DNA from 2 places in the Pseudoalteromonas sp. DY56-GL79 genome. Region 1 is predicted to be linked to the other one. Evidence: predicted binding sites of a transcription regulator. Region 1 holds the regulator's gene; the other holds the start of a gene.
What was found. Region 1 encodes sigma-54, which starts transcription at its own class of promoters, with help from an activator protein. Its sites were predicted from a motif close to GTTGGCACGNNNNTNGNNT; they were not measured.
Positions count from the first base shown of each region.

Region 1 (8,058 bases):
GCATTTTTTGTTCATCCAGGAGAAGCAAGTCACGGCGACTTGGGTATGATCACCAAAGATGATGTGGTTTTGATGATCTCCAACTCAGGGGAAACCCAAGAGGTGATCTCAATCCTGCCTGTGATAAAGCGCTTAGGGGCCCCCGTTATTTCTATGACAGGCAACCCGAGCTCGACAATGGCTCGTAATGCGACGGTTCACCTTTGTGTTAAGGTATCAAAAGAAGCCTGCCCATTAGGACTTGCACCCACGGCGAGCACCACAGCTACGCTAGTGATGGGCGATGCACTCGCGGTTGCGCTACTTGAAGCCAGAGGCTTTACGGCTGATGATTTTGCACTTTCCCATCCAGGTGGTAGTTTAGGAAGACGTCTACTACTAACCGTTGCTGATGTCATGCATCAAGGGGATGCAATCCCTATGGTTAAAAGTCATTGCACAGTTAAAGAAGCTTTATTTGAAATGTCAGCTAAAAGTTTAGGTATGACGGCAATCGTAGATGAAAGCTCGCAATTGCAAGGTATTTTTACCGATGGCGACTTGCGCCGTATTATCGAACAAAAGATCGATATTCACACCACCCCAATCACGCAAGTTATGACGGCTAAAAGTACGACGGCACGCGCCGATATGCTCGCAGCAGAGGTACTCAATATCATGGAAACCAAACGAATTAATGGCTTGATTGTGGTAAACAAAAACAACATACCGGTTGGCGCCTTGAATACGCAAGATTTACTTAGAGCGGGGGTGCTGTAATGCAATTTGAAGATTTATATCAGACGATTTCAACTGAAGCTTGGGAAAAAGCAAAACAAATCAAATTATTGATTTGCGATATTGATGGCGTATTCTCAGATGGACGTATATACCTTGGTAACAATGGTGAAGAACTGAAAGCATTTAATACCAAAGACGGGTTTGGTATTAAAGCCTTGATTGATAGTGGTATCGAAGTCGCCGTTATCACAGGTAGACATTCACAAATAGTTCAGCAACGCATGACTAGTTTAAATGTAACTTATATTTACCAAGGCCAAGAAAACAAGTTAGTGGCATATGATGAATTGAAGACTAAGCTCAACCTTAGTGATGACGAAATTGCATATATTGGCGATGATGGTCCAGACCTACCCGTAATGGAACAGGTCGGTTTTGCCGTTGCCGTCAATGATGCACATCCTCTTGTCAAACGTATCGCCCACTACACCACTTTGATGCCTGGTGGTTTTGGTGCTGTGAGAGAACTGACTGATCTTCTAATGCTCAGCCAAAATCACTTATTGACTTCCAAAGGATCAAGTACATGACCGTATTGCGTGTCATCTTACTCATTGTTTTCGCTTCAATAATGGTATGGATGTGGTCGCCCATGTTTAATCCATCAGAGGCGGACTCAGCAAAAGAAGATGAACCGTTAGCTAAGCCCGATTATGTTGCAACCACACTTCAGCAAACGACCTATAGTGAAAATGGCTTATTAAACTATCAGGTAACTGCTGATAAGATGGAGTTGTATCAAGATCTTGGCTTTAGTCACTTTGAAAAGCCTATTTTCACCTTATATAACGGTGAGCAAAATTGGCAAATAAGTGCATTAGAAGCAACACTGTACGAAAACAATACCTTGATATTAGAGGGCAATGTGCTGGCAAAGAATTTAACGCCTAACGCCATGATCACCGATATCAATGCCGATAATGTAAGAGTTGAAATTAAGCAAAAATTGATGAAGTCGGAACACCCTGTCGTTATCACGGGTCCTAGTCTTAGGATCACGGGTAAAGGACTGCATGCGGATCTACAAAAGCAAGTGATCGAACTCATCAACCACACAAAGACAATTTATTATGACCAGTAAAATCATTAACAAACTAGTTTTCATCGGCTTGCTTGCAAGTTCTACTCTAGTAATTGCTGCAGAACAAAATGAAGTCATTATTGATGCTGGCCGTCAGCAAGCTCAACTGCAAAGCAACATCGGTATTTTTGAACAGAATGTTGTTATTATTCATGGCAACAGAAAAATAAATGCCGATCGCCTAGAAGTCCATCGCCGCGCGGAGCTTGGTACTAACAAGCAACTGCTTGTTGCAACTGGCAGCCCAGCTATTTTCAGCGAACGTCAACCTGATGGTAATTTGCTAGAAGCCAAAGCAAACGAAATTCGCTACGACGTTGCGAAAGGCACCTTAGTCATTTCTGGCGATGCGGAAATCAATCAAACTGGGCAAAAAATCAATGCTCAGGTCATCACCTATGACATTGAAAAGCAACTGATCAGTGCTGAGCGCTCAGACCAAGAAGATTCCCGTGTAAGAACCATCCTTGTTCCTGTTGATGACAAAAAAGACGCAAAAGATAAAAAAGCGCAGGAAGAAGGTAACAATTAATGAGCGAGCTCAAAGCAACTGGTCTAGCAAAGAGTTATAAAGGCCGCCAGGTCGTCAAAAATGTTGGCTTAAGTGTTCAAGCTGGCAGCATTGTAGGCTTATTGGGCCCGAATGGCGCAGGTAAAACCACGACCTTTTATATGATTGTAGGGTTAGTACCAAGCGACAAAGGTTTTATTCAGATTGATGACGAAGATATCACTTTGCTACCAATGCACAGCCGCGCGCGACTTGGTATTGGTTATCTACCGCAAGAGTCTTCGATCTTTAGAAAACTCACGGTCTATCAAAATTTGATGGCGATTTTAGAAACTCGAAAAGACTTATCTAAAGTTGAAAGAGAAGCTGAACTAAACGAGTTACTGGATGAGTTTAATATCCAACACATTCGCGACTCACAGGGCATGGCATTGTCGGGAGGCGAAAGAAGACGCGTAGAAATTGCTCGCGCTTTAGCCGCTAACCCTAAGTTTATCCTGTTAGATGAACCTTTTGCTGGTGTTGATCCTATTTCGGTGTTAGATATAAAGACAATCATAGAGCACCTAAAAAACCGCGGTATCGGTGTGCTAATCACCGATCATAACGTTAGAGAAACACTGGACGTATGTGAAAAAGCCTACATCGTTTCACATGGTGAGTTAATCGCTGCAGGCACGCCAGAACATGTTTTGGCAGATCAAACCGTAAGAGATGTCTACCTAGGCGAACAATTCAAGCTATAGTTAAGACGTAGTATTAATAACTGTTAAAAAGGATTGTTAGAGATACATGAGGCAATCATTACAGCTGCGCATGGGGCAGCAACTTACAATGACTCCACAACTGCAACAAGCCATTCGCTTGCTGCAGCTTAGTACATTGGATCTGCAACAAGAAATACAAGAAGCATTAGACAGCAATCCATTGTTGGAAGTGGAAGAAGGTGATAATACTGACGGCGAAAACACTGACCAACACAGTCAAGAAAAGAGCAGTGCTGACGACAATCAAGATTCAAGCGATGAAGTGCAGGTTAGTGACTATGAGATAGACTCAGATACAGCCATGAGCAAAGACACGGTGAGCGATGACCTCGCCATGGATGTCACTTGGGACGAGTATATGAGTGCAGCGCCCGCTGCAAGCTCAGGCCCACTTCCCGATGACGATAATGTTTATCAAGGGGAAACCTCTGAATCTCTCCACGACTATCTCATGTGGCAACTTGAGCTGACACCATTTAGTCCAACAGATAGAGCGATTGCGATTGCGATTATTGAAGCGGTCGACCTGTCAGGCATTTTAACACTGTCTTGCGAAGACATTTTAGAAAGCATTAATGATGAGAGTAGCGAAGAGCCTATTGAGCTGGATGAAGTCGAAGCCGTGCTCAAACGTATTCAGCTTTTCGATCCTGTCGGTATCGCAGCGCGTAGTTTACAAGAATGCTTGTGTATTCAGCTAAATCAATTCGCCCCAGATACGCCATGGATTGCCGAAACGAAAATGATCCTGACAGAGCATATCGACTTGCTTGCCAGCCGTGACTATCGAACTTTGACTAAGAAAACACGCCTTAAAGAAGCCGATCTCAAAGAGGTCATGACGTTAATTCATAGTCTTAACCCAAAACCAGCGGCAAGCATTATTCATGAAGAGCCTGAATATGTGATCCCTGACGTATCGGTGAAAAAAGTAAAAGGTCGTTGGGTCGTAGAGCTAAATCCTGATGCTATGCCTAAAATAAAAGTAAACGACCATTATGCTGCGATGTCTAGAACAGCGAAATCCAGTACAGATAGTCAGTTTATTCGCTCACATTTACAAGAAGCGAAGTGGTTTATTAAAAGCTTAGAAAGCCGAAATGATACTTTATTAAAAGTTACCAATTGCATTGTGCAACAACAACAGGCATTCTTTGAACATGGCCCCGAAGCAATGCGCCCTATGGTGCTAAATGATGTTGCTGAAATGGTTGAGATGCATGAGTCCACAATTTCCCGTGTGACAACACAAAAATACATGCATACACCTCGGGGAATATTTGAGCTGAAGTACTTCTTCTCTAGCCATGTAAGTACAGAAAATGGAGGTGAGTGCTCTTCTACAGCAATTAGAGCACTTATCAAAAAGCTGATAGCTGCAGAAAATACCGCGAAACCATTGAGTGACAGCAAAATTGCAGATATCTTAGCTGAGCAAGGAATTAAGGTAGCGAGACGTACGATTGCAAAATATCGTGAATCCCTAGCCATTCCACCGTCAAATCAGCGTAAAAGCTTGATATAAGACGTAAAAACCAAGAAGGAAAAATGCTTATGCAACTAAATCTAACTGGTCGCCATGTAGAAATTACTGACTCATTAAGAGACTATGTCACCAACAAGTTTGCGAAGCTAGAAAGGCACTTTGATCATATCAATAACGTGCATGTGATCCTTGATGTCGAGAAGCTAGTACAAAAAGCAGAAGCAACATTACACGTAAACGGCGGCGAGCTATTTGCATCAACAGAGCATCAAGATATGTATGCCGCAATTGATGGCCTTATCGACAAGCTAGATCGTCAAGTTATTAAACACAAAGAGAAGCTCACTCGACACTAAGATGAAATTAAGTGAATTGGTGAACAAGGACTGCAGTAAAGCTGCGGTCCTTTTTAATAGCAAAAAACGTATTTTAGAATACATCAGCGAACTGGCTCATAGCCAAATTCCAAATACCAGTCAGCATGCTATCTTAGACGCTTTAATGGCGCGAGAGAAATTAGGCAGCACAGGGATCGGTAAAGGTATTGCCATTCCTCATGGTAGACTTGAAGGTTTGGATAAAATCCTTGCAATGGTGCTTGTTAGCGAGCAAGGGATCCAGTTTGAAGCCATAGATAAGCAGCCTGTCGATATTTTTGTCGCGTTCATCGTACCCGAAGGTGATAATCAACAGCACCTGAAGACCTTAGCGGCGATTGCTGATACACTCAAAGACAAGTCTTTTTGCAAAATGCTTAGGCAAGCAAAAAGTGATGACGAGTTATATGCAGTGATCCAAGGTGAACTTGATGAGTGATGAAGAAAAAGGACTCGAGCTTATCATTATCAGTGGCCGCTCAGGCTCTGGTAAATCTGTAGCGCTTCGAGTATTGGAAGACTTAGGCTACTATTGTGTAGATAACATTCCAGTCAATTTACTGCCGTCTTTAGTCCGCAGCGTTTCCGACAATTATAATAAAATTGCAGTCAGTATTGATGTTAGAAACTTGCCTAAAGAACAGGACGAGTTTAATGACATTCTTGAATACTTGCCTGGTTTCGCCAAACCTACCCTGTTTTATTTAGACAGTGACGATCAAACCCTGATAAAACGCTTCTCAGAAACACGCCGTTTGCACCCTCTTTCACTACATAATCTTCCATTAGATGTTGCGATAAAGAAAGAACGGGAATTGTTAGACGTGTTGATCACACGCGCTGATTTTCTCATTGATACTACAGGCCTGAGCGTTCATCAACTTGCGGAAGATATCCGCGAAAAAATCTTAGGTAAGAAAGACAAACAACTCATTATTACCTTTGAATCTTTCGGCTTTAAACACGGCATCCCAAAACAAGCGGATTACGTTTTTGATGCGCGCTTTTTGCCCAACCCACATTGGGAGCCTGAGCTTAAGCCGCTAACTGGCCTAGATCAGCCAGTCAAAGACTATTTGTCGAGTCACAGCATCGTGCAAAAGTTTACTTGGCAGATCCAAACCTTTGTACAAACTTGGTTACCACACTTAGAGCGTAATAATCGCAGTTATCTAACGATCGCAATAGGATGTACTGGTGGACAACATCGCTCGGTATACTTAGCGCAAACCATTGGCGAGCGATTTGCAAAAACCCATCCCAACGTCAAAATTCGCCACCGTGAGCAAGAGGGTTAAATGTTAGAAGATACGTTTTTAATCCAGAACAAGCTCGGCCTGCACGCTCGAGCAGCGACGGTTCTTGCGCAATTAGCGACCCAATTTGATGCCGAAGTGACCTTATATCAAGGAGACAAAAGTGCTGCTGCTGACAGCGTACTAGCGCTGTTGTTACTTGAAAGCAGCCAAGGAAAAGAAGTACGAGTGGTTTGTGAAGGTCCCGATGCTCAGTATGCACTAGACGCCATTGGTGGACTAATAGAAAATAAATTTAATGAATCCGAGTAACTTGGGTTACTAGCGCCCAGATAGCACTAAGGCCCGATTCATTTATTCCCTGCTAATCTCCCCCTCCGTAACCAGACTGGTATAATACCAATTAGTCTTAATACTTGCTCAATTTGAAGGAGCAAATCTGACGCTGACTGTGTTAAAAATTTTTCATTTAGAACAACTAAATAACCTGAGCTGCGGATAATTAATGCCTTTCTAGCAGCCAGTTTTAGCGCTAACTGCGTTGAATTCACTTCCAATAGCCAGCTATTGGTGCGTAAATTCGCCTTGTTTTCCCTAAAACTTGCTGGCTAAACAAGGAAAAAACTAAGTTGTGCTTTAGCAACAATGAGTTGGAACATTCCTTATCCAAACCTCAGGTTAAATAGCAAAATTTTCGCCGTGTTATCGACAAGATTTTCTCGCCTCAAAATAGATCACTTAATTAAGCGAATTGGTATAATAAGTCTCTCATAATTAAGCGTAAACCTTGGTAGTTCCCAATAAACTGAGTTACACTGTAATACCAATTTAGGTTTCTTTCGTGCAGTAAAGCGAGTTGCCGAGAAAATCCTATTTTATCGTTGCGTACACCTTTAACGTGTATTAACGATAGCAACCCACCAGCAGAAACAACACGAATAAAATTCAAATTAAGAAATTGATTTCTGCGATAAAGTAAATGAATTGGGTTAACTTCATCACGTTAGCCAACATTATTATCAAAAAGGATGCCTATGCCTGAAGTATTTGAACAAGACTACACACTGGAACAACTCCAAAAGGTAACTAAAGCCTTAAACAGTGGTCAGTTTGTTCAAGTTAGGCGTATGCTCGCAGAAACAGCTCCTTGTGATACAGCACTGCTTTTAGAATCATCTCCTCATAAAGTTCGCTCTATGCTGTGGCAGCTCGTTGACCCAGATATCCAAGGGGATGTTTTAGAGGAACTGTCAGAGGACGTAAGACTTGGGATCATCGCCCAGATGGAGCCGGAGCTAATTGCTGCCGCTACAGAAGACATGGACGACGATGACCTTGGTGATGTCCTGAGAAGCCTGCCTGATACCGTCTACCAAGATGTTATTGGTGCGATGGATAGCCAAGATAGAGAACGTGCGACACAAGCATTGTCCTACAAGGAGCACTCGGCCGGTGCGCTAATGAGCACCGACACGGTCACTATTCGACCCGATGTTACCTTAGAAGTTGTATTTAGATATCTACGTCTTAAAGGCGAATTGCCAGACGGTACGGACGAGTTGTATGTAGTTGATAAAGACAACTGCTTTTTAGGTACGCTGCCAGTCAATACCTTATTAACTAAGTCTCCTGACAGTATGGTTCGAGACTTGATGGATGAAGATAAGGAAACGATCCCTATCTCCATGGATGAATCTGAAGTGGCGCAGCTTTTTGAGCGTCATAACTGGATCTCAGCTCCTGTAGTTGACGATAACGCCCATTTGCTTGGTCGTGTCACCATTGATGACGTTGTTGACG
Region 1 is NZ_JANHZS010000006.1:53,894-61,951, reverse strand. Features, by position in the region: gene NO992_RS05845 (KpsF/GutQ family sugar-phosphate isomerase) at 1-759, shown strand, start outside; gene kdsC (3-deoxy-manno-octulosonate-8-phosphatase KdsC) at 759-1,310, shown strand; gene lptC (LPS export ABC transporter periplasmic protein LptC) at 1,307-1,861, shown strand; gene lptA (lipopolysaccharide transport periplasmic protein LptA) at 1,851-2,393, shown strand; gene lptB (LPS export ABC transporter ATP-binding protein) at 2,393-3,118, shown strand; gene NO992_RS05820 (RNA polymerase factor sigma-54) at 3,165-4,664, shown strand; gene hpf (ribosome hibernation promoting factor) at 4,694-4,981, shown strand; gene ptsN (PTS IIA-like nitrogen regulatory protein PtsN) at 4,983-5,441, shown strand; gene rapZ (RNase adapter RapZ) at 5,434-6,300, shown strand; gene NO992_RS05800 (HPr family phosphocarrier protein) at 6,301-6,570, shown strand; gene mgtE (magnesium transporter) at 7,293-8,058, shown strand, end outside.

Region 2 (8,058 bases), on a different contig from region 1:
TAGGATCGCCAAATGCGATATGCACATGGCCTTTATCTGAACTAAAGCCCTCGACAATGCTAGCAATGTCTTCGCCTTGTGCTTTCACATATTGGCCAAACTGCTTTTTATGGTATAGCTCTTTAGCCTTAGCAACCGCGCATGGCTCATATTGATAGGAGATGGCAACGGGCACTATCCTGAGCTGCTTTACATATTCTGAAAAATCTAGCTTCTGTTTGCGACCATTGAGCTGTAGCATTTTTAACAGTGCTGGATCGGTTTGATCTACTCCATCCTTTGCACGCCCCTCTTTTTGCGCAATCCAAATGGAGTTACCTTCACTCAATGAGTCAAAAATATAGGCAGAAAGCTGGGTTAATGCTTTTAGCATTTCTTTCGGCGCCTTTGCCGAACGTTTTACTATAAAACTCTTATTAAGGCGCATAAGCTCAGTGATATAAGGTACTTGTAGTAAGTTATCACCAATAGCGATACGCACCGTACGCATATCTTGCTGATGCAAGCCCCAGTTAACAAGCGCAGGGTCTAATACGATATCACGGTGATTTGAAATAAATAAATACGAGGTATTCGAGTCCAATGTTTCAAGGCCAGAATAAGTCACTTTAGACGTCGTTTTATTGATTAAAATTTGTAGATAGTACGCCACTTCATCTTGTACTTGTTCAATCGTACAAAAATCTCCCCACTTCTTTTTTAGTTTCATTCTTACGAGTGGGCGTGCAATAGCAGGCCAGGCATTCAACCAAGCTGGCAGGTTATATTTGGCGATCACATCAATGAATTGATCATCACCTAGTAGACGTGCCAATGCTGGCACTACTTCATCATCATTATACGGTCTAATGTCAGCGTATTTATCCACTCTACTTCTCAAATTGTCGGATTAACGAATACTGGAACGCATTCTATCGTGTCAAATAAACAGACGCTAAGCATTTCATGTCTGACCACCAAGGCGATATACCAAGTTGGAACATTAAATGCTTAAGCGTCATGCAATTGTAATACGGTAAAAAGTACCACAATTGTTTATCTTCTAACAACTTTACCTAATTTGAGTATAGCTAATCTTAGTAAGAGTGCTGCTAATAATGCGCCCATCGATACTGTTAACCAATGTGGTAGCACTTCGTGCTCCTCACCTATCATCGGCGTTACTACAAAACCGTAAGTATTAACTAAGTAATCAGTTAAATAGCCAAAGATAAGCGCAACCCCGATAACGCCGCCCAAATAGGCAAACACGGCACGACGCCCTAATTCTTTACCTACCACCCCAATTGTGGCGATGTTAGTTGCAGGACCTGCGAGCATAAATACCAATACTGCACCAGGTGAAACACCAGCCATTAATAAACCCGCAGCGATTGGAGTTGAAGCGGTGGCGCAAATATACATTGGGATACTGATAAGAATAACCACTAGCATGGCAATAATACCGTCGCCCCATTGGGATAAGAAAGACTCAGGCACGAAGGTTTGCACTAACGCTGCAAAGAATAAACCGATAAGAAGCCAAACTGCGGTGTCGGACAGTAATTGATTACAGCTGAACTTAACAGCTTCTACAATTTTACCAAAACCCCCTTGGTTTTCAGGTATATGGGCAGGCTCACAACAACTTGTCGTGGCTGATGAAGCATCGCAACAACTGGTTACGGTAGGCTCCGTAGTATCACAACAAGACATATTCGCCCCTGCCATTGCTAATTGAGGGCCTGCAGGCGCACAGCAGCTTGAGCTTACTTTTGCGGTTTCCACTTTAGTGCTGGCGCAACAGCTATCATGGCTGTGATGCTTTTCAGCAGGCTTTGGCTCTGAGTGATGATTAGCGTCACAACAACCGCTAGTCGCGCTTGGTTCTTCTGAGGTATTAAGGTGCTTTAGCGACACAGGCTTATCATCTTTCTCACTGCCAACGAGCAACCCAGCCGCAATTGCGCTAACCACAGCCGCAATTGGCCTAATTATCGCCATAAAAGGACCAAGTAGCACATAAGAAACCGAGATAGAATCCACGCCAGTTTCAGGCGTTGAGACTAAAAATGCGGTTGTCGCACTTTTTGAGCCGCCCGCTCTTCTCAGTCCCACTGCAGCTGGAATAACGCCGCAAGAGCAAAGCGGCATCGGCGCCCCAATCAGTGCTGCCTTTATCGTCGTCCAAAATCCTTCTTTCCCTAAATGCTTTTGCAACAAATCTTTTGGAATAAATACATTAAGTAACCCGGCCAATATTAGGCCAAGCAGTAACCACGGGGCAGATACTAAAAATAGCTGCCAAAAATTTACTATCAGTTCATTCATCGATAGCCTCCAAGGCCGTTAAAATCGAGCAGCTCACAGCCGCTTCCTTACCGCCGCAGCATTGCTCTGCTAGCGTCGATAACGATTGTTCAAATTTTTGTAACTCAGCGATACGCGCTCTCACTAAATCTCGTTTAGTGATAGTCAGTGTTTTCACTTCTTCACAACTGTGCTGATGCTTTTCAAACTTTATCTTCAGCAAGTCTTGCACTTCTTTGAGGCTGAACCCCACTTCCTTCGCACGAAGAATAAAGCGCATTTGCTTTTCACTTTGCTCATCAAACAACCGATACCCGCCCTCGCTCCTTGTGCAAGGGTGTAGGAGATCGTTTGCTTCATAATACCTTAACGTGTCAGTTGATACGTTAAGCCGCTTTGCCAGCTCACCAATCTTTACCACTTTACACTCCCAAGTCCTGAAGATTATCCTAGTCGACATCACAAGTATAAACCTTAGAGTTAACTCCAAAGTCAAGAAAAGGATAAAAATAATGCGAATCGTGGTATTAGACGCTAAAACCCTTGCAGGAACCGATCTTTCCCTCATTGCCAAACTAGGCACATTAACGTCTTACGACACCACATCCAGTGAGGACATCATCACACGCTGTAAAGATGCAGCAGTCATCATCACCAATAAAGTACAATTAACTGAAGAAACGATCGCGGCGTTACCGCAATTACAACTGATTTGTGTTGCGGCCACAGGCGTCAACAACATCGACTTAGCAGCCGCAAAAGCCCATCGCATTGCGGTTGCCAATGTGGCTGGTTATTCGACGCCTTCTGTCGTGCAGCACACCTTTACTATGCTTGGTAACTTAATGACAAATATTCATCGTTACCAGCAAGACTGCCATGCAGGGCTTTGGCAGCAAAGTGACATGTTTTGTCGTTTGGACTACAGCATCAATGAAATTGCAGGCAAAAACTTTGTGATCGTAGGCCATGGAACGTTAGGAGAAGCCGTTGCAAAAGTCGCACAAGCATTTGGAGCTCAGGTAATTGTTGCCGAACGTAGAGGCGTAACTGAGGTTAGAGCAGGACGAATGGCTTTTGAAGAAGCACTGCGAATTGCAGATATTGTATCAATTCACTGCCCGCTTACCGCTGAAACAGAAAACCTGATTGCGAGTGCTGAATTCGCCCTACTTCCAAATCATGCCTATATTATCAACACCGCGAGAGGCGGAATAGTCAATGAGCAAGCGCTGGTGGATGCACTAACTAATGAGCAAATAGCTGGTGCTGCTGTGGATGTCCTCACACAAGAGCCGGCACAAGCAAGCAATCCACTCGTTCAATACCAAGGGGAAAACTTGCTTTTAACACCGCATACGGCATGGGCAAGTAAAGAGGCCATCGAACGTTTAGTCGGCGAAATTGCCATTAATATTGAAAGTTTTGTGGCTGGGACAACGAGAAACCGAGTGGTCTAGATTATTGTTTTAGTGAGTGATATAGCCAAATGTTAGTGAAAATCATCAACTACAAACTGATTAAAAACCAACAACAAACTGATATTTATAAACTTTATTAGTTGGCAAAGAGTTTGCACCTCTGGGATAATTCAAGCAAAAAACAAATGGCTGTTTGCATTATTTGCTCAGCAACAAAATTAAAAAGGAAAACAACAATGAAAAAATTAATGTTAGTGGCTGCGCTTAGCTCTACTCTATTATCAGGCTGTATCGTTGCTGTATCCGACGGTGAAGTAGAGCATGGTTGGGCTTCTGAATACAACTCGTCTAACTGGGAACATAAACAGCGTAAAAATCGTGAGAAGATTGCCAACCTTGAAATGGGCGCGTCTTACTCATCAGTAAAAGACATGTTTGCAACCCCTGATTTTAGCGAGTTGGTGTCAAAAGACGGCGACAACTATCAAGTGCTTTACTATGCAACCAACAGCAAACACTCAGACGGCAAAGTAACAAAAGATGAGTGCACGCCATTGGTATTCAAAAACAACCAACTGGTTGGCTTTGGCGACAACGCACTAAAACAAATTCAGTAAGACCTTATTGCACCAAGGATGGTGAATAATGCGGATACGCTCTTTTCCCTGCATGTGGCTTTAGATATTTATAACGCTTTAATAAATACCGTGCTTTGCTGCTTTTGTGCAACGGCAAGGGCACTATCTGCCATTTTGATCAACTCACCAAGCTCACTACTACAGTGATTTTCAATATGAACTGCACCAATGCTAACGCTCACATGAGCACATATCGGTGAGGCAATATGGGGGATTTTTAACGCATTAACCGAGTCATGCAACGCTTCTGCTATCTCATTAATTACATCGATATTATGCTGAGTTAGCACCAACGCAAAACGAGTACCATCAAAACGGCCAATAAATAAAGAACGTCGGGTAGCGCCTTCTTCTAGCGCTTTGGCGACCTTAAATAAGCAATCATCACCGTGCATGTAGCCATAATGCTCATTAAACGTTTTAAAATAGTCCACCTCAACCAGCATAACGGTAAACGCACTGCCATCAGCTTTTGCGCTTTCTAATGCTGATTTCATCGCTTCATCTAGATATCTTCGATTGGGCAACTCCGTTAAACCATCGATAGAGGCTAGCTTTTCTAGCAGGTCATTTTTCTTTTTTATTGCTAAATGGTTTTTGATCCTGGCTTTTACAATCAAAGGGTTAAAGGGCTTAGTAATATAATCCACGGCCCCTAACTCCAAACCTCGTGCTTCATCTTTAAAGCTCACACTACCGGAGATCACGACAACGGGAATACCGTAAGTGCTCGCATCCTTTTTTAGGCACTCTAAAACAGAAAATCCAGCGCCGTCAGCCATTAACACATCTAAAATAATAAGGTCTGGTTTGCTTGCTTTTAGTTCATCAATACATAACTTAGTATCAGTGCTATGGGATAACCGATGGCCGTCACCTAATGTATTACTTAGGACCATCTTATTTATTGGGTCATCATCAATAATAAAAATGTGCTCAGCTTGCTGCATCTTATGACGCTACCTTTTTAGCTCGATAAAGCACACCACCTGTGAAAGTGCATTTGTTAACACATCCAAGTCAGTGCGATTTGTTATTGTTGTGATCGTTTTGCTTTGTGTTTCAAGGTCTTTTGCAACTTTCGCTAGTCGCTTAAAGCCCAGACCTGCTGCAGCGCCCTTAATTCCGTGTGCTAACTCGAATAATGCTGAACCTTGCTCTATTTCAGCAACCTGTTCTAGGTAATCATGGCAAAGTTTAGCAAATTTATCTAACATTGTTTGCAAAAACGTTTCATTTTGCATCATTTGTGATAAAGCAAACTCATAATCAAAAAAAGCTTCTTCTGTTTTATCTGACTGGAAAATATTACTTGCCAATGCCTTGCACGCCTGTGTGCTATTAATTGGTTTTACCAAATAATCATTCATGCCAACGGCTGTGGCTTTCGCCCGCTCTTCTTTGCTTGCATTGGCGGTCAAGGCAATAACGGGTAGCTCAGTTTCAGACCACACGGCTCTGATCTGCTTGGTCGCTTGATAGCCATCAATGTTTGGCATATGGATATCCATCAGGATGATGTCGGGTTGCAGTGAGCGACAAACTTCCTCAATATGTTCGGCGCTTTGTAGCCCTATGGTAGAAATACCATTCTGCTTCAACATATTTTCAGTAATATCTAAATTTAAGTTGTTATCGTCGACCACCAAGCAAAGCGCACCGGCAACCTGCATACACACGTTGTCGACGGTTTGCGTCATATGGGCAAATTCAGCAAGCCAAGTATAGGCTGATTGGTAAAACACACTTTGATTAAGCGCAATATGGTTACTTTGCTCAGGAAACTCCCCTTCACTATGCAGTAGTAATGCGGTATTTCCAGGTAGCGCATAAGCGGGGTCAAGCGCTGCTTCTGGTGGAATAACAACAATAGACTTGTCGAGCTGAGCATGCATTGCGTGCAATCGCTCAACAGATAAAGGTTCCGCAAGACCTGCAAAATAGCTTGGTAAGCTATGCGCTTCGGTGGTGAGACAGTAAACTTCTTTGTGACTATCCACGACTGGACAAGCGCCTTTATCTAGCACCAATTCGAAGAAAAAGCAGCTTCCTTCGTTCGGGGTTGAGTTAACCGCAATATCGCCACCTAAGAGTGCAACTTCTTGCTTCACAATCGCAAGCCCCAAACCAATGCCTTCGTGACGACGTGTGAAGCTTTCATCACCTTGGGTAAATGCATCAAAAAGGTGTTCAATTTCTTGCGATTTGATCCCAACTCCAGTGTCCCAAACAGCAAACTTTATGGTTTGTTTTGCAGCTCTATCATTAACTAACGTTACCTTCAAACCAACCTTACCTTGATTGGTATACTTTACAGCGTTACCAAGTAGGTTTACTAAGATTTGCTTTACCTTATCTTCATCACTGTACAGGTAAGGCCAAACTTGAGGGTCGACCTGTAACTCAAATTCCAAACCTTTTTGTATACATAAAGGCTTAATCAGTGATTCTATCGTGGTAAATACATGGCAGGTCTGAAATGTCTCGTATTGAATTGTGCCTTGATGACTTTCGACTTTAGCAAACTCTAAAATACTATTGAGCATGGTAAGCAGCTCGTTTGCAGCTCCAGAAAGCTGCTGCAATTTTTTATTCTGAACTCGAGTTAGTGACTCACTTTTGATCATATCCGCCAGACCTAATATGGCATTAATTGGCGTTCTAATTTCATGGCTGATATTCGCGATAAAGCGGCTTTTGGCAAGCGTTGCGCGCTCAGCATCTTGCTTTGCTAACAACAAACCGGTGATATTTTGAATATGGATCACGTAATACTTAGGGCGCTTATTTTTATCCCAAACTAAAGAAATACTCAATTGTAACCAGCGGTGCTTACCCGACTGTGAGATCATGTGTTCAACGACTTTCTTTTGCTCTTTTAATAGCCCAGCCAAGACAGGCTTTAGCTCTTGCCAGTTTTGTTCATCAAACAAGCGTTCCAGCTGCTTTTCTCCCGTATTCTTATCAAGTGACAAGTAACGTTTGGCAGCCTTGTTCATCTCCAAAATTTTACCGCTGATCGCAGCTAAAATCACGCCATTAGGTGCAAACTCAGTCGCAGCCCTAAAGTTTTCTTCAGAGTCTCTTAGGGCATTATATGCCTCTTGTGCGGCAGTAATATCTCTCGCAACCCCCAAACAACCGATGAGCTTTCCAGTTTCCGATTTCAATGGCGTGATTGTCAAAAAGTAGGTATTCGCCCCAAGGACAAAGTTAGTTGCCACTTGTTCTTGCGAGCGCTCCATCGCCGCTTCTTGCTCAAGTAATATGGTTAATCCAGATGTCACTTCAGGCTGGGTTTTCGCAACTAAATCCGACTTATCAACCCCCATAAACTCTTCAAACGCGCGATTACAGCCTATGAATGAACCGTCTATATTTTTGAAATAGATAATATCGGGCACAGAGTCAAGCACTGCATTTAGCAAAGCAGCTTGACGCTCTTTTGCCTCAAAGCTTTGCTTTAATGCCTGTTGTTTACGCTTAATTTCGTCGTCTAGTTCTTGATTATGTTGCTTAAGGGCATGCATTAAGCGCGATTTTTGCTCCACTACCTGCTTAATTTGTATAAACCAAGGTTGCCATTCTGAGGGGATGGGATAGTTTAAAGTGGCTTGTGGTGTATGCTCTTGCAAAGATAGATAATTCACAAAGTGCTTTAAAGGTCGGACAAATATTTGTCCGCTTAACCACACAATAGTCACAAAGGT
Region 2 is NZ_JANHZS010000003.1:106,898-114,955, forward strand. Features, by position in the region: gene NO992_RS03010 (1-acyl-sn-glycerol-3-phosphate acyltransferase) at 1-868, opposite strand, end outside; gene NO992_RS03015 (SO_0444 family Cu/Zn efflux transporter) at 1,036-2,310, opposite strand; gene zntR (Zn(2+)-responsive transcriptional regulator) at 2,303-2,710, opposite strand; gene NO992_RS03025 (D-2-hydroxyacid dehydrogenase) at 2,802-3,749, shown strand; gene NO992_RS03030 (DUF3192 domain-containing protein) at 3,947-4,327, shown strand; gene NO992_RS03035 (diguanylate cyclase domain-containing protein) at 4,396-5,298, opposite strand; gene NO992_RS03040 (response regulator) at 5,308-8,058, opposite strand, start outside.
Region 2: a site for sigma-54 is predicted at 3,850-3,868, ahead of NO992_RS03030 (DUF3192 domain-containing protein). Genes of this name have one in related genera too.